4 regions of the Arthrobacter methylotrophus genome follow, and region 2 is predicted to be linked to each of the others. Evidence: riboswitches for the same ligand, from Rfam matches in the RefSeq annotation. Region 2 holds a riboswitch; each other region holds the start of a gene.
The links. Region 2 has a riboswitch for S-adenosylmethionine ahead of ABD884_RS24990 (DUF1737 domain-containing protein). Riboswitches for the same ligand answer to the same signal wherever they lie in the genome.
Positions count from the first base shown of each region.

Region 1: linked by a shared signal. The riboswitch ahead of metX (homoserine O-acetyltransferase MetX) and the one ahead of ABD884_RS24990 (DUF1737 domain-containing protein) in region 2 are both predicted to bind S-adenosylmethionine.
Region 3: linked by a shared signal. The riboswitch ahead of ABD884_RS00020 (DUF1737 domain-containing protein) and the one ahead of ABD884_RS24990 (DUF1737 domain-containing protein) in region 2 are both predicted to bind S-adenosylmethionine.
Region 4: linked by a shared signal. The riboswitch ahead of ABD884_RS17810 (hypothetical protein) and the one ahead of ABD884_RS24990 (DUF1737 domain-containing protein) in region 2 are both predicted to bind S-adenosylmethionine.

Region 1 covers NZ_BAABED010000001.1:3,032,069-3,036,060, forward strand. Annotated here, with positions in the region: gene ABD884_RS15980 (SGNH/GDSL hydrolase family protein) at 1-381, shown strand, start outside; gene ABD884_RS15985 (hypothetical protein) at 448-843, shown strand; gene metX (homoserine O-acetyltransferase MetX) at 845-1,966, opposite strand; SAM riboswitch class IV at 1,980-2,095, opposite strand; gene ABD884_RS15995 (S8 family serine peptidase) at 2,219-3,992, shown strand, end outside.
Region 2 covers NZ_BAABED010000001.1:4,859,458-4,863,449, forward strand. Annotated here, with positions in the region: gene ABD884_RS24980 (O-succinylhomoserine sulfhydrylase) at 1-644, opposite strand, end outside; gene ABD884_RS24985 (rhodanese-like domain-containing protein) at 645-1,064, opposite strand; gene ABD884_RS24990 (DUF1737 domain-containing protein) at 1,061-1,318, opposite strand; SAM riboswitch class IV at 1,329-1,441, opposite strand; gene ABD884_RS24995 (hypothetical protein) at 1,533-1,892, opposite strand; gene ABD884_RS25000 (cupin domain-containing protein) at 2,063-2,590, opposite strand; gene ABD884_RS25005 (PAS domain-containing protein) at 2,583-2,987, opposite strand; gene ABD884_RS25010 (GMC oxidoreductase) at 2,984-3,992, opposite strand, start outside.
Region 3 covers NZ_BAABED010000001.1:522-4,513, forward strand. Annotated here, with positions in the region: gene ABD884_RS00005 (YbdK family carboxylate-amine ligase) at 1-509, shown strand, start outside; gene ABD884_RS00010 (O-succinylhomoserine sulfhydrylase) at 708-1,916, opposite strand; gene ABD884_RS00015 (rhodanese-like domain-containing protein) at 1,917-2,336, opposite strand; gene ABD884_RS00020 (DUF1737 domain-containing protein) at 2,333-2,590, opposite strand; SAM riboswitch class IV at 2,601-2,713, opposite strand; gene ABD884_RS00025 (hypothetical protein) at 2,879-3,163, opposite strand; gene ABD884_RS00030 (cupin domain-containing protein) at 3,333-3,860, opposite strand; gene ABD884_RS00035 (PAS domain-containing protein) at 3,853-3,992, opposite strand, start outside.
Region 4 covers NZ_BAABED010000001.1:3,423,535-3,427,526, forward strand. Annotated here, with positions in the region: gene ABD884_RS17800 (helix-turn-helix domain-containing protein) at 1-307, opposite strand, end outside; gene ABD884_RS17805 (sodium:solute symporter family transporter) at 601-1,971, shown strand; SAM riboswitch class IV at 2,130-2,249, shown strand; gene ABD884_RS17810 (hypothetical protein) at 2,265-2,588, shown strand; gene ABD884_RS17815 (hypothetical protein) at 2,646-2,900, opposite strand; gene ABD884_RS17820 (VIT1/CCC1 transporter family protein) at 3,104-3,992, shown strand, end outside.

The sequences.
Region 1 (3,992 bases), 1.8 Mb from region 2:
TACAATGAGAACCTCCGCACAGTGGCCACCCGCCACGATGCCGTGGTGGCGGACATGTGGTCCTTGCGGCAACTTGCCAACCCACAGATGTGGAACGAAGACCGGCTGCATTTCTCGCCGCTCGGCCACCACACCATCGCCGCAATGGTCCTTGATTCGCTCAACGTGTCCCACAATCTCGAGCCGCTCCTCCCCAAGCCGCTCCCCCAGCGCACTTGGCGCGAAGCGCGCTCCAGCGACCTGGTGTGGGCACGGGAATATTTTGTCCCGTGGGTCATCCGCCGGCTCCGCCATCAGTCCTCAGGCGACGGAATCCTGCCAAAACGCCCGACGCCGGGACCTGTCTTGGGTCCGGCCGATATTGTTGTGCCCCGGAGCTGACCGGGGCCCCAACGGCTTGCCACAGGCGCGGGGACTAAGCTGGAGGAGGACAGGAAGGCCTCCACCGTGAACAATTTGATCTTCTGGATCATCGTCTGCTCTTGGCTGATTCCCATGGGGATCCGCATGTACAACCGATCGCGCCAACGCAGGATCCGGGACTTCCCTCCGCAGAACTACCCTGGACCGAACTACCCCGGACCGAACTACCCGGGTCCTCCCCAGAATTACCCCTACGGATACCCGGCACAGCCCCCGGTGACCATCCCGGCTGAGCCGCAGCCCCCGGTGGCGACACCCGCGCCGCAGGCCGCCCCGCCGTCGTCGGCTACTCCCTCAGCCAATGCCGCCTACCAAGGCTACCGGGCACGGAAACTTGCCGAACTGGACCAGCAGTACAGTGACGGGAAGATCCCCATGGAGGAATACATGAAACTCCGCCAGGAGATCATGAACGGCTGATTCAGCTGAAGAATGCCTCGCGCAGCTGGGGGCCTAGTTGGCCGATCTCGGTGAGGAAACCGTCGTGCCCGATCGGCGCTTCGATCACGTGGACAGGAACCTCTCCGGGCAACGCCTTGGCCAGCTCCTGGGATTGTTCGGGGAAGTAAAGGCGGTCCGAGTCCACCGAGGCAACAAAGAATTTCGCCGTCGCCACGGACAGCGCATCCTCCAACGAGCCGCGGCCGCGCGTGACGTCATGGCTCATGAGTGCCTCAGTGATGGCGATGTAGCTGTTGGCATCGAAACGCTGGACCAGCTTGCTTCCCTGATGGTCCAGGTAGCTTTCCACCTGGTAGCGGCCCCGCTCCCCCAAAGCGGAGGCGCGGAGCGGCGCTTCGCTGTCCTGGGCCTTCCTGCCGAAGCGGAAGTCCAGTTCATCTGCCGAACGGTAGGTGATATGTGCGATGCGCCGGGCGAGGGCCAAACCGGCCTCGGGCGCAGCCTGCCCATAGTAGTCGCCACCGTTGAAGGCGGCATCTTGCCGGATAGCGAGTGTCTGGGCCTGGGCGAAGGCGATCTGTTCGGCGGTGCTGTACGCACCGATCGAAATGACGGCGCATCGCTTGACACGGTCCGGGTAGCCGACGGCCCATTCCAGTGCACGCGCGCCGCCCAGGGACCCGCCCACCACTGTGTGCCAGCTGTGGATCCCGAGGGCGTCTGCCAGCCGGGCTTCGGCCACGGTACTGTCCCGCAGAGTCACGAGCGGGAAACGGGAACCCCACGGCTTGCCGTCCGGAGCGGTCGACGACGGCCCCGTGCTGCCGTTGCAACCTCCCACGATGTTGACGGAGACGACGAAGTAGCGCTCGGTGTCGATGGTGGCGCCGGGACCGACGAGCTCCTCCCACCAGCCTTCCTCGTCGCTCTCGCCACGGGCAACATGCGTGCTGCCCGTGAGGGCATGTTCCACCAGGACTGCGTTGGAAGCATCGGCATTGAGCCGCCCCCACGTCTCGTACGCAAGGACCACCTCGGGCAGGAAACCTCCGGCCTCCAGTTCGAGTCCGCCGATCGAAACATACTTCAAGGTTCCGTCCTGGGTACCGGAGCGGGGTATGGCTGTTGCAGCAATTGTCATTCGTTGACACCTCACATCGCGCTTGCCTGCCGCCAACACAGCGGAGGGCCAGGTCTTCACCCGGGGCACCCCGCCGCGAGAGGAGGGTTGCCGGCCAGCAAGCCGGGGCTGTCGCTGGCGCTCATGACCTATAGGAAGAGTCTAGGAAATCCGGACCCCTCCTGACGAAGATTATGACATCTTTGTGACACTTCGCCGCGTTTTGTTCGCTTACGCCAAAGGCTGTGAGCCTTGAAATTGAAGGGTCGGGTGATGCCTGTGTTACAGGAGATAGAATTGGGCGGCAGCCTGCATCCTTCGGATGCCTCCCCGGCACTGTCCGTCACAGGAAGATTGAAGCTCGTGAAAAAGCCTTTCGGCCTCGGTCCGATAGCCCTGTTCTTGCTCGCATCATGCTTCACTTTCGGAGTGCCGCTGCCGGCGCATGCCGACACGGGAACGGGCGAAGGCCGCTACGTTGTCCACTACGCCGAAGGCACGGACGTTGCCGGCAAGACCGCGGAGCTCCGCTCGCAGGGAGTCGCGGTGGACCAAACGTTCACGCATGCCCTCAAGGCCGCCGTCGTCACCGCGACGCCCGCCAAGGCCGCCGCGCTGGCGACGTCGAACCGGGTTGTCTCCGTGGACCGTGACACTCCGGTGCGGATTACGGATACCCAACAGCCGGCGCCCTCTTGGGGCCTTGACCGGATCGACCAGCGCACCCTTCCTCTGGATGGAAGCTACACGCCGCCGTCGAGCGGCGCGGGCGTCACCGTCTACGTGGTGGACACCGGGATCGCTTCCGCCAACACGGATTTCAGCGGCCGCGTCCTGCCCGGATTTGCCGGAGTCACCCCCGACGACGGGCATGGCACCGAGGACTGTAACGGCCACGGAACCCACGTTTCAGGAACCATCGCCGGAACAAAGTACGGTGTCGCCAAGTCAGCCAACATCGTCCCTGTCCGGGTGCTCGATTGTACTGGCTCAGGCACCGCATCCGATGTCATTGCCGGCTTGGATTGGATAGCCGCGAATCACCTAGCCGGAACTCCCGCGGTTGCCAACCTCAGCTTGAGCGCGGAGGCAATAGACACCACTCTCGACGCTGCCGTCCAAGGCGTCATCGATCACGGAATCAGCGTGACCTTGGCAGCGGGCAACCAAGGCCAAAACGGCTTACCCGCCGCCGACGCATGCAACAGTTCGCCCGGACGGGTTGCCGCCGCCTTGACCGTAGCGGCCAGCGACAGCACAGATCACCAAGCATCGTTCTCCAACTACGGCCCTTGCGTGGATCTCTACGCGCCAGGCGTCGGTATCGTTTCTGATTGGTATACCTCACCCACCGCGACGAACACCTTGGATGGAACATCCATGGCCTCTCCCCATGTGGCAGGGGCAGCAGCGATGCTCCTCTCCATGCATCCATCGTGGAGTCCCGCGCAGGTCTCAGCAACGTTGACTGTCGGCGCAACAGCCGGGATGGTCCAGTCGACTGGAAACTGCATGCCTAACCGGCTGCTTTACGTCAGCCCTTCGCTCTTCTCCCCATCGCAAGACCCTATGGGCGGTTTTGCGGCTACGACCCCTTGCAGGCAACTTGACACGCGGGACGGGACCGGTGGTGTCCACGGGCCGGTCGCCCCTGGACAGACCATCAGCGTCAAGGTTGCCGGACGCGGCGGCCTCCCCGCTTCCGGAGTTTCCGCTGTGGCGATGAACATCACGGTGGCCAGCCCGACGTCGAATGGCTTCATCACTGCCTATGCCGGTGGAACCAATCGGCCGGCGACCTCCAACCTGAATTTTGCTCCCGGGCAGATCGTCCCGAATTTCGCGATCACGCCGGTGGGGTCCGACGGAACGATTTCCTTCACGAATAGCTCCAACGGCACAGTCCAACTCATCGCCGACACCACCGGTTACTACCTTGCCGCTGGCGCATCGTCCGCTCCCGGGACGTTCTCCGCCCAGGCTCCGTTCCGGCAACTGGATACCCGGGACGGTACCGGCGCACCAAAACAAGCCGTCGCTCCCGGAA
Region 2 (3,992 bases):
TCGATGTGTTTGGTGCCCGAGTAGACAATCACGTCGGCGCCGAGTTCGCCACAACGCTGCAGCAGCGGAGTGGCAAAGACATTGTCGACGACGACGGTAGCGCCCGCGGCGTGGGCCAGCTCGCTCACGGCGGCGATGTCCACGATTTCCTGCATCGGGTTCGACGGCGACTCGAAAAACACTGCGGTGGTGGGTTCGGACAACGCGGCGCGCCACTGATCCAGGTCCGGTCCGTCAACGAAGACCGTCTCGACGCCCCAGCGGGGCAGGATCTCGTTGAGGATGACGAAGCAGGAACCGAACAGCGAACGCGCGGCAACCACACGGTCACCGGCGGCCAGCAACGCACCAAGCGCGGTGAAGACAGCGGACATGCCCGACGCCGTCGCGAAGCATGCTTCGGTGCCTTCGAGCAGGCGGAGCCGCTCCTGGAACGTTGCAACCGAGGGGTTGCCGTAACGAGAGTAGACGAAGCGCTCGTCTTCGCCCGTAAACGCGCGCTCGGCGGCTGCCGCGGATTCGTAGACGAAGCCGGAATTCAGGAAGACAGCTTCGGAGGTCTCCTGGAAATTGGTGCGGTCAAGGCCGCCGCGGACTGCCTGGGTCTCAGGGTTCCAGCCAGCGGCGTCAGGATTGAATGTCACTTAGATCTTCCCCAGATTCGTAGGAAGTCCACGGTTTTTCCAACCATTCACGGTTCGCTCGCCGTAGCGGTCCGGTTCGCCCTCAAAGCCTTCAAGGACGTTGTAGGCGGTGTAGCCGGCCTGTGTTGCGGCACTGGCGGCGGCGATTGATCGCTGTCCGGAACGGCAGAGGAAGACCAGTTCGGTGGCATCCGCCTCCGGGGCCTGTTGCTTGAGCTGCTCGATAAATCCCGAGTTGGGGATCCCGCCGGCAAGGTTCCACTGAATGAACAGGGGATCGTTTCCTTTGTTGTTCGCAGACGCGGTGTCCGGGATGCCGATGTGGGCCCACTCGCCTTCGGTGCGGACGTCCACCAGGATGGCGCCTTGCTCCAGTTTGGCCCAGGCGTCGTGCGGGCTCAGGTCGCCGGCGTAGCTCATGCGTGGCCCTCGCCGTCGAACTCTTCATCAAGCTGGTCCACCGCATTGGCAACCGCGGCATCCGCGCTGGCGATTGCCGCGGGGAGGACGATGGCCTGCGCCACGATCACGTCCGTGCCGTTGAATGTCGCGGCCGGGCTGCCGTGCAACACGTATCCCTCGGCAAGGGCGGTAGAGATCCGCTCACAGAATTCCTTGGTATCAGGACCCGTGATGAGACGGTAGGAGAGTTTTTCTTCAGTGGGTTCAGGCATTGGTGCTCCTCAGTCACGCTTGCAGTTCGAAAGTGTCGATACGCCGAGTAGTCACCTGAGGCACCCCGCCGGAGAGAGGGTTGCCGACCAGCAAGTCAGGGCTTCGCGCTGGTGCTCATTACTCAAGAAGAAAATAACATCCATGACGGCGGCCTGCATTACCGGCAGTCGTCATGTTCCGTAACCGGGCGGCAACGCCGGTGGGTGGTGGGGACTAGGCCTCGGTTTGGTTGGGCAGTTGTTCCAGGCTTGCTTGGAGCCGCTGCGGCAGGGCATCAGTCCGTGGCGCTACTCCCGTGGGGGAGCGATGAAACGTGGAGCCTTGATGCTTCCGGATTTCGAGTAACTCGTGGACGGATATCCCGGTGGCTGTCGCCAGCGCGTGCAGCGAGAGGCTGTTGTGATGAGCCAAGGCAAAAACCACGCCGGACAGGGCCTCGAAACCTTCAGTTTCGTAGATTTCCTGCACCAGCTTGGACATGCCGTTCGCATCATCGATTGATCCCGCTGACGCGGCAGTCGCCATGGCGGTCAGCGACCATGCAGCAGAGTCGGGGCTGATGTAGATGCTCATGTCGATACCCTACGGACTCGGGCCCTCTGGGGGAATGGGCGGCGTCTTCCTCATTAACCCAACTGACTCGCAGTTGTTGTCGTTTTGAGCCCTCAGAACGACAACAACTGCGAGTTAGTTGGGGGAAGAAGCCTGATGCGCCGGCCCCAGAACCGGCGCATCAGACGTTTCTATCCGGACGCCAAGCGCAGGATCAGCGCTGCATGCCCGGGGAACCTCGAAACGAGGGACTCGATGTCCTTTTCCGTTGGCTTCGCCGAGTCCGATCTCTCGTAACCGGGCGAGAGGCTGCAGCTGACCAAGGCGAACCCCGGACCGGCCAACTCCGCCCCGAACCACGTGGAATGCGGGGCAACTCCTTGCAAGGTCTCGCCGGCCTCCGGGTTGGGACCGAACAGGGTTTCGGAATAGCCGAGTTCGGAATAGCCATTGTCCGGCGAGAAGACATGCAGCCTGAGGGGCGTCCCCAAGTGGAAGAACCACAACTCGTCCTGCTTCAGGGTGTGCAGCTGGAGAATCTCCCCGGTCTGCAGCAGGTACCAGTTGGAACTGTAGAGCGGGTGATCGACGTCGAAGCGCGGAGGCAACGCCGAACCGGTTATGTCCTCGTTGCTTACCAGGGCGGACGCGAACCAGCCGCCCACACTAGCGGGGGACATGTCCAGCCGTTTGATCCAGTCCTCAGCGGATTCAGTCATTGACCGGGTCCTTCAGGGAGAAACAGACCGTGATGCCAATGATTTCCTTGCTGCCCAGGGCGCGCAACAACCCTTTTTGGGTCACGATGTCCACATTCACCATGCCGTCTTCTTTGCTGGGGACGGCGATCGTTTCGTGGAAGTTGAGCAGGGGCTTTCCGCTCGCCATCACTTCCTTGTCGTGGGCAACGTGTTCCGCGCGCGAGTCCTGGTGCCCGATCAGTTCCGCCTTGCTCATGCTCACTAGGTCCGCGAAGTTCTGGTTGACCCACAGGAAGACCGAGTTCGCGTCCTTGACTACCCAGTACACGCCGTCCTGCCGGTCCAGCACATCGGCGACGCTCATGGGCGGAACGGTGGGAAGGAGCGCCGGGTCCAGCGCCGGGGCGAAGGTCACGGCGCTGCCGCCGTTCCGCCGTCGGCCGCTAGTCTTTCGGCGAGGTCCTGCGCCAGGGCCACCATGGTCATGGTGGGGTTCCAGGACCCGCCGGTGGGCCAGAGGCTGCCGCCGGTGACGAAGACGTTCTGCACGCCGTTGAGGCGGTAGTCGGTCCCGACGACGGCGTCCTCCTCTTCGCCGATTGGCAAGCTGGAGCTTTCGTGCACCAATCCCGGTACGCGGCGCTCGGGGATTGCGGGACGCTCGGCGCCCCAGCTCCCGGCATCGGGATCCCCGTGCCAGTATTCGACGCGCTCCGCACCGGAAGGGGACAGGACCCGCTCCAGCATTTGGAAGGTTCCCTCGTCCATGGTGTCCCACGTGTCGTCGTCAGTGGCGTTGGCCAGCACCTGCAAGGTGACGTTGCAAGTGGGGTCCGCGCTGCCGGACAAGCGCAAGTGGTTCTCCGGATTGCTCTCGTCCAGTTCGCCGAGGACGGCGCAGACGAACACCAAATAGTCCTCCGATGACCGCAGCTGTGCCAGCGAAGCCGTGGCGACGACGTCGGGGGCGTAGCGTTCGGACTTCTGGGCGTTCTTGTCCGGGAAACGGTCCGAGAGGACCGAGAGTTGCACGTGATACTGCATGCCGGCCGGGCTCTTGCCCGCCAAATAGATGGCCGCCAGTTCCAGCTCGCCGAGCTGTTCGCTGAAATCAAAATCCTTGCGCGGAACCCGGGCCACCACCGAGGTGATGAAGTGGGCGGCGAAGTGCCCCCCGGCCCCTTGAACCTGCGGGAAGGAATTGAGAACCAGGGTCGCCGGGGGAAGCGTGCCCATGGCCAGGACCAGGTTGGCATCGCCGACATTTACCACTCCGCGGTTGGTGTTCAACGCGGTGGCCCGTCCGTCCTGCTGGAGCACACTCAACACCGTGCAGTCCGTGACCACGCGAAGAGCCGCGCCCTTGCCTTGGGCCTCGAGCGCCGCCTGCCGGTCCGACAATTCCAGAAGGACCGCTGGC
Region 3 (3,992 bases), 4.9 Mb from region 2:
GACTGGCCACGGGTTTTGAGAGCTACCGGACGCAGGCGTGGAACCGATGGCCGTCGTCGGGGCCGTCGGCCATCTTCGGTTCCTTGGCCTCTTACCGGCGTGTTGTCAGGAGGCTCATCGAAACGGGGGTCTTGCTGGACGAGGGGATGGTCTACTTCGATGCCAGGCTGTCCAGGCACGTTCCGACGGTGGAGGTCCGGGTAGCCGATGTCTGCCTCCGAGCCGAGGACGCCGCGCTCATTGCGGTGCTGGTTAGGGCCTTGGTTGAGACTTCTGTACGTGAATACCATGCCGGAATAGAGCCTGCGGCCGTGCCTACGGTTATTCTTTACGGATGGCGTCTTGGCAGGCAAGCAATTTTGGACTGTGCACCGAACTGCTGGACTTCGGAACATTCCGCCCGGAGCCCGCCGCGGACGTCGTCTGGTCGTTGGTGGAGTACCTGGAACCTGTGCTCGCCGAACAGGGTGAATTCGACTTGGTCCAAACCGGCGTGGCAGCCATCCTGAGCCGCGGAACGGCGCCATCGAGCAGCGGGGTGTTGCCGAACGCTGGAGCCAGAACGGGAGCGCGCCCGACGCCGTCGGACTGGCCGCCGTCGTCGAGCACGCCGTTCAGATCACGATGCGCTCGGAGAAGGACGAGGGCGACACAAAGCCGCAGCCCGTCCTCACCTGGGTGCGCCAGGACTGGCGCGAAGCGCCGAGCTAGACCTGCTTGAGGGCCCGTTCCAGATCCCGGACGAGGTCGTCCACATCCTCCAGCCCCACTGAAAGCCGCACGACGCCGTCGCTCAGGCCGATGGCCGCGCGGCCTTCCGGACCCATGGCGCGGTGGGTGGTGGTGGCGGGGTGGGTGATGAGGGACTTGGAGTCGCCTAGGTTGTTCGAGATATCGATGATGGCGAGTCCGTCCAGCAACGCGAAAGCGGCCTCTTTGGCCGATCGCCCGGCGGAAGGGAGCAGCTCGAAGGTCAGGACCGTGCCGCCGGCTTTCATTTGCTTCGCGGCGAGCTCGTACTGGGGGTGGGACTTAAGCAGCGGATACTTGACCCAGCTGATGGCCGGTTGTTCCTCGAGCCATTCTGCGATCCGCAACGCCGACGCCGAGGAGTGGTTTACTCGCAGCGCCATGGTTTCCAGGCCCTTGGTCAGCACCCAGGCGTTGAACGCGGAAAGCGATGGTCCTGTGTGTCGCATGAGTTGCTTGACGGGACCTTCGATGAACTCCTTGGTGCCCAGGATCGCTCCGCCCAGGACCCGGCCTTGGCCATCGATGTGTTTGGTGCCCGAGTAGACAATCACGTCGGCGCCGAGTTCGCCACAACGCTGCAGCAGCGGAGTGGCAAAGACATTGTCGACGACGACGGTAGCGCCCGCGGCGTGGGCCAGCTCGCTCACGGCGGCGATGTCCACGATTTCCTGCATCGGGTTCGACGGCGACTCGAAAAACACTGCGGTGGTGGGTTCGGACAACGCGGCGCGCCACTGATCCAGGTCCGGTCCGTCAACGAAGACCGTCTCGACGCCCCAGCGGGGCAGGATCTCGTTGAGGATGACGAAGCAGGAACCGAACAGCGAACGCGCGGCAACCACACGGTCACCGGCGGCCAGCAACGCACCAAGCGCGGTGAAGACAGCGGACATGCCCGACGCCGTCGCGAAGCATGCTTCGGTGCCTTCGAGCAGGCGGAGCCGCTCCTGGAACGTTGCAACCGAGGGGTTGCCGTAACGAGAGTAGACGAAGCGCTCGTCTTCGCCCGTAAACGCGCGCTCGGCGGCTGCCGCGGATTCGTAGACGAAGCCGGAATTCAGGAAGACAGCTTCGGAGGTCTCCTGGAAATTGGTGCGGTCAAGGCCGCCGCGGACTGCCTGGGTCTCAGGGTTCCAGCCAGCGGCGTCAGGATTGAATGTCACTTAGATCTTCCCCAGATTCGTAGGAAGTCCACGGTTTTTCCAACCATTCACGGTTCGCTCGCCGTAGCGGTCCGGTTCGCCCTCAAAGCCTTCAAGGACGTTGTAGGCGGTGTAGCCGGCCTGTGTTGCGGCACTGGCGGCGGCGATTGATCGCTGTCCGGAACGGCAGAGGAAGACCAGTTCGGTGGCATCCGCCTCCGGGGCCTGTTGCTTGAGCTGCTCGATAAATCCCGAGTTGGGGATCCCGCCGGCAAGGTTCCACTGAATGAACAGGGGATCGTTTCCTTTGTTGTTCGCAGACGCGGTGTCCGGGATGCCGATGTGGGCCCACTCGCCTTCGGTGCGGACGTCCACCAGGATGGCGCCTTGCTCCAGTTTGGCCCAGGCGTCGTGCGGGCTCAGGTCGCCGGCGTAGCTCATGCGTGGCCCTCGCCGTCGAACTCTTCATCAAGCTGGTCCACCGCATTGGCAACCGCGGCATCCGCGCTGGCGATTGCCGCGGGGAGGACGATGGCCTGCGCCACGATCACGTCCGTGCCGTTGAATGTCGCGGCCGGGCTGCCGTGCAACACGTATCCCTCGGCAAGGGCGGTAGAGATCCGCTCACAGAATTCCTTGGTATCAGGACCCGTGATGAGACGGTAGGAGAGTTTTTCTTCAGTGGGTTCAGGCATTGGTGCTCCTCAGTCACGCTTGCAGTTCGAAAGTGTCGATACGCCGAGTAGTCACCTGAGGCACCCCGCCGGAGAGAGGGTTGCCGACCAGCAAGTCAGGGCTTCGCGCTGGTGCTCATTACTCAAGAAGAAAATAACATCCATGACGGCGGCCTGCATTACCGGCAGTCGTCATGTTCCGTAACCGGGCGGCAACGCCGGTGGGTGGTGGGGACTAGGCCTCGGTTTGGTTGGGCAGTTGTTCCAGGCTTGCTTGGAGCCGCTGCGGCAGGGCATCAGTCCGTGGCGCTACTCCCGTGGGGAGCGATGAAACGTGGAGCCTTGATGCTTCCGGATTTCGAGTAACTCGTGGACGGATATCCCGGTGGCTGTCGCCAGCGCGTGCAGCGAGAGGCTGTTGTGATGAGCCAAGGCAAAAACCACGCCGGACAGGGCCTCGAAACCTTCAGTTTCGTAGATTTCCTGCACCAGCTTGGACATGCCGTTCGCATCATCGATTGATCCCGCTGACGCGGCAGTCGCCATGGCGGTCAGCGACCATGCAGCAGAGTCGGGGCTGATGTAGATGCTCATGTCGATACCCTACGGACTCGGGCCCTCTGGGGGAATGGGCGGCGTCTTCCTCATTAACCCAACTGACTCGCAGTTGTTGTCGTTTTGAGCCCTCAGAACGACAACAACTGCGAGTTAGTTGGGGAAGAAGCCTGATGCGCCGGCCCCAGAACCGGCGCATCAGACGTTTCTATCCGGACGCCAAGCGCAGGATCAGCGCTGCATGCCCGGGGAACCTCGAAACGAGGGACTCGATGTCCTTTTCCGTTGGCTTCGCCGAGTCCGATCTCTCGTAACCGGGCGAGAGGCTGCAGCTGACCAAGGCGAACCCCGGACCGGCCAACTCCGCCCCGAACCACGTGGAATGCGGGGCAACTCCTTGCAAGGTCTCGCCGGCCTCCGGGTTGGGACCGAACAGGGTTTCGGAATAGCCGAGTTCGGAATAGCCATTGTCCGGCGAGAAGACATGCAGCCTGAGGGGCGTCCCCAAGTGGAAGAACCACAACTCGTCCTGCTTCAGGGTGTGCAGCTGGAGAATCTCCCCGGTCTGCAGCAGGTACCAGTTGGAACTGTAGAGCGGGTGATCGACGTCGAAGCGCGGAGGCAACGCCGAACCGGTTATGTCCTCGTTGCTTACCAGGGCGGACGCGAACCAGCCGCCCACACTAGCGGGGGACATGTCCAGCCGTTTGATCCAGTCCTCAGCGGATTCAGTCATTGACCGGGTCCTTCAGGGAGAAACAGACCGTGATGCCAATGATTTCCTTGCTGCCCAGGGCGCGCAACAACCCTTTTTGGGTCACGATGTCCACATTCACCATGCCGTCTTCTTTGCTGGGGACGGCGATCG
Region 4 (3,992 bases), 1.4 Mb from region 2:
TCAGGAGCCGCTCCACGATCCCCTGGCCACCAAGCGAGATCCGCGGACCATCATCACGGCGGGTCAGGTGCGTCTCGGGAGCCGCGAAAAGATCGCCAATGGACACGGAAAGGACTTGGCAAAGCGTTACCAGGGATGCGACCGAGGGCGACGTCAGGTCCCGCTCCACGCGGCTTAGGAACCCCTTGGTGAGGCCCGTGGCGTCCGCAACCTGCTCGATGGTGAGCCGCTGCGACTGGCGGGCGGCGCGGATTCTGGAACCGATGGCAACGGGTACGTTGCTCGGTTCAACGGGGAGAGCCTTCATTCACGAACCTTTCAGGCCGTTTCTGCGGCCCTGTCATTGCAGCAATAGTATCCGGAGCGGCCACCCAATTGGCCTTCCGGGGCGCCGGAGCGTCCCTCCGCGGCAGCGACATCTTGACTGTTACTCGCATCACTAAGTATCCTCATAGGCAACAAATGTTGTTTGCGTGTTACAAATCGCAGGCCGCTTTCCCCAATCACTAGCGCAGGGACCTTCTGCAAGCCGCGAGGAAATCCAGCGGAACCGCCGTCGGAATCCCTGGAAGCCCTGCGCATCACCCTCAGGAACCAATCGTGGACTCTTCGTTCATCAATATTGCGATCGTGGTGGTGTACCTGCTTGCCATGCTGGCCTTCGGCTGGTGGGGCAAATCGCGCACCAAGAACAACAGCGACTTCCTGGTGGCCGGACGCCGCCTCGGTCCGATGCTCTACACCGGCATCATGGCCGCAGTCGTCCTCGGTGGTGCATCAACCGTTGGCGGCGTCGGCCTCGGCTACAAGTTCGGCATCTCCGGGATGTGGCTGGTAGTGGCCATCGGTTCGGGCGTGCTCCTCCTGGGCCTGCTCTTCGCCGGCACCATCCAGCGTCTGAAGATCTACACCGTCTCCCAAATGCTGAGCCTGCGTTACGGCCAGCGCGCCACCCAGACGTCCGGCATCGTCATGCTGGCCTACACCCTCATGCTGTGCGCCACGTCCACGGGCGCCTACGCCACCATCTTCGTTGTCCTCTTCGGCTGGGAGCGTTGGCTCGCCATCGCCGTCGGCGGCGCAATCGTCCTGGTCTACTCCACCATTGGCGGCATGTGGTCCATCACCCTCGCCGACCAAGTGCAGTTCATCATCAAGACGGTTGGCATCTTCTTCCTCATGCTGCCGTTCGTCCTCAACGCCGCAGGCGGCTTCGACGGGATCCGCGCCCGCGTTGACGCCAGCTTCTTCCAACTGGACGGCATCGGAGCCCAGACCATCATCACGTACTTCGTGGTCTACACCCTTGGCTTGCTGATCGGTCAGGACATCTGGCAGCGCGTCTTCACGGCCAAGACCGCCACCGTGGCCCGTTGGGGCGGTGCCACCGCAGGCATCTATTGCGTCCTGTACGGCGTCGCCGGCGCCGTGATCGGCCTGGCCGCCCGGGTGGCCCGCGCCGACGTTGTGCCGTTTGTGGCCAGCTGGTTCGGCAAGACAATCAACACGAACGACAGCGAAAACCCCGAGCACGACGTCAAGGCCAACCGCTACTGGGTCCTTGGATTGGGTGTCGTGGCCGTGTTGATCTCCATGGCGGCGCAAGACGTCGTGGTGGCCCTGACCATCGCCTACGACATCCTGGTGGGTGGCCTGCTGGTGGCTATCCTGGGCGGCTTGATCTGGAAGCGCGGCACCGGCATCGCCGCAGCGTGGTCCATGGCAGTCGGCTCCGTCCTGACCCTGGCCTTGCTGATCGCCTACGCCACGGGAATCATCCCCAGCGAAGACGGCGTCTACGCCAACGATCCCATCTACTGGGGCCTCGGCGCCTCGCTGGTCATCTACGTCGTCGTCTCCGTGCTGACCCCTCCCACGGACCCCGAAGTCCGCGCAGCATGGGACCGTCGCGTTGCAGGAGCGGCCGCGGAAGAACTCCCCTTGGAAGCCCACCCGGTAGCCATCCACTAAGGATCACAGAGTTAAGCACGACGGCGGTGCCGCACCTTCTCGGCGGAGGATGCGGTGCCGCTGTTGCGTTTGGAGCCCTGAGTGCGGGGCCGCTGCCTATACCGGTGCGTATGCAGCAGTCATGCCTGTACGGAGTCATGCCTGTACAGTAGGAAGAGCTTCAAGAGATGTGGCGCCAAGCTCCGACTTGCCACACGCCAACCCCATGTTCACGGGTGGTTCGGATGAAGAAGCGGCCCGATCCGGACCAGAGACAACCGAACGGGCAAGAGCAACTCCACCAGGAGAAGGCAATGCCTTTGGAAACCGGCGGCGCTACCGCCACAGTCAGCCACACCACACAGCCAAGCCCCGTGCGCGTCCCGCGCGTCCGTCGGGTGGACGAGTTCGTCCGCGTGATTCCCGGCGTCGACCTCTCCCAAGGCTCCATCACGTTCGTGGTGGATGGCCATCTTGAACGCCATTGGCATCACGAGCCGCGACTCATCACCGAAGCACTCTCACAAGCAGTCCAGCCTGCACGCTGGTTCCCGGCCACGCGGAAACTCACCCTCACGGTGGCGGCGACCGGTCACCGGGCAGGCGTGCAACGGCACTTCATCCTGAGCGCGTTTTAGCCCCTCCAACTGGGCTAGCTGGCGTGGGCTAGCTGGCGCCCACGGGCCTCCTCGGGCCTATCCGAACTCTTCATCCTCGCGGTGTTCGTCGGCGTCGAGCGGGACCACCCGTTCGTCGTCGTCGAGGACCTCGGGTTGTTCCTCCAGGTCCTCGTCCACCTCCAGGTCCTCGCTGTAGTCGTAGCCGGGATCGGCCTCGACCGTGGGACGATCCGGGTGTCGGGCGTGGGTCTCGGTGCCGTCCATGGTGCAACCTCCGTTCGACGTGCCGCTGAGCCCATCGCGCAAGCGGATCAGGCAGCCAGTCACCACGCCGCCGGCGCCCCTTCGTGGACCCTGTCCATCCATCCCAGCACTGCCCCATCCGGTGGTCAAGGCTTCGCTGAAGCCTCTCCGTTTTTGAGGCGCACCTAAAATATCCGCTGAGGATCACCAGCCGAAAAACCGCGAAGATTGGCGATAAAGTGGACATGCAATGAGGCGATGAAGCCCGCCCCAGCAACCCAGGAGTCCCGGTGCATCCGCACGCAAAAACCCCGCATTCAGACAGTCCGGCAGACTCAAGCAGTCCATCGCAAGACGCAGAAGCCACCACGACGCAACCTTCGTCGTCGGACATCAAGCGGTGGCGCCAATACTTGGCGGACGAACGCGCAGAGGCTGCCGTGTACCGCCAGCTGGCACAGCGCCGGGATGGCGAGGAACGCGAGATTCTTCTGGCCCTTGCAGAGGCCGAGGGACGCCACGAGGCACACTGGCTCAAGCTCCTCGGTGACCATGCCGGCATGCCAAAGGCGGCTTCCACCCGCAGCCAGATGCTTGGATTCCTGGCCCGGAACTTCGGATCAGTGTTCGTTTTGGCCCTCGCCCAACGCGCTGAAGGCCGCTCGCCTTACGCGAAGGATCCCGCGGCAACCCGCGCGATGGCCGCTGACGAACAAATCCACGAAGAAGTGGTGCGCGGACTGGCAACGCGCGGCCGCAACAGGCTTTCCGGCACCTTCCGCGCCGCAGTCTTCGGCGCCAACGACGGCTTGGTCAGCAACCTCTCCCTCGTGATGGGCATGGCGGCCACCGGTGTGCCCGCCACCGTGGTCCTCTTCAGCGGCATCGCCGGCCTGTTGGCGGGCGCCCTGTCCATGGGTGCCGGCGAATACGTCTCGGTCCGCTCGCAACTGGAGCTCCTCAGGGCCACCCGTCCCACCCAAGCGACGTTGACCGCAGCTCCGGCCCTGGACATCGAACACAACGAGCTGGTCCTGGTGTACCTTGCCCGGGGCATGTCCCGCGAGGCCGCCGAACACCGCGCCGCCGAACGCATGGGCCTCTACAGCTGCGATTGCGATCCCAGCCTCTCGCTCCGCCCCGAAGCGGATGAACCCGTGAACGAGCACGAGGCCGTGG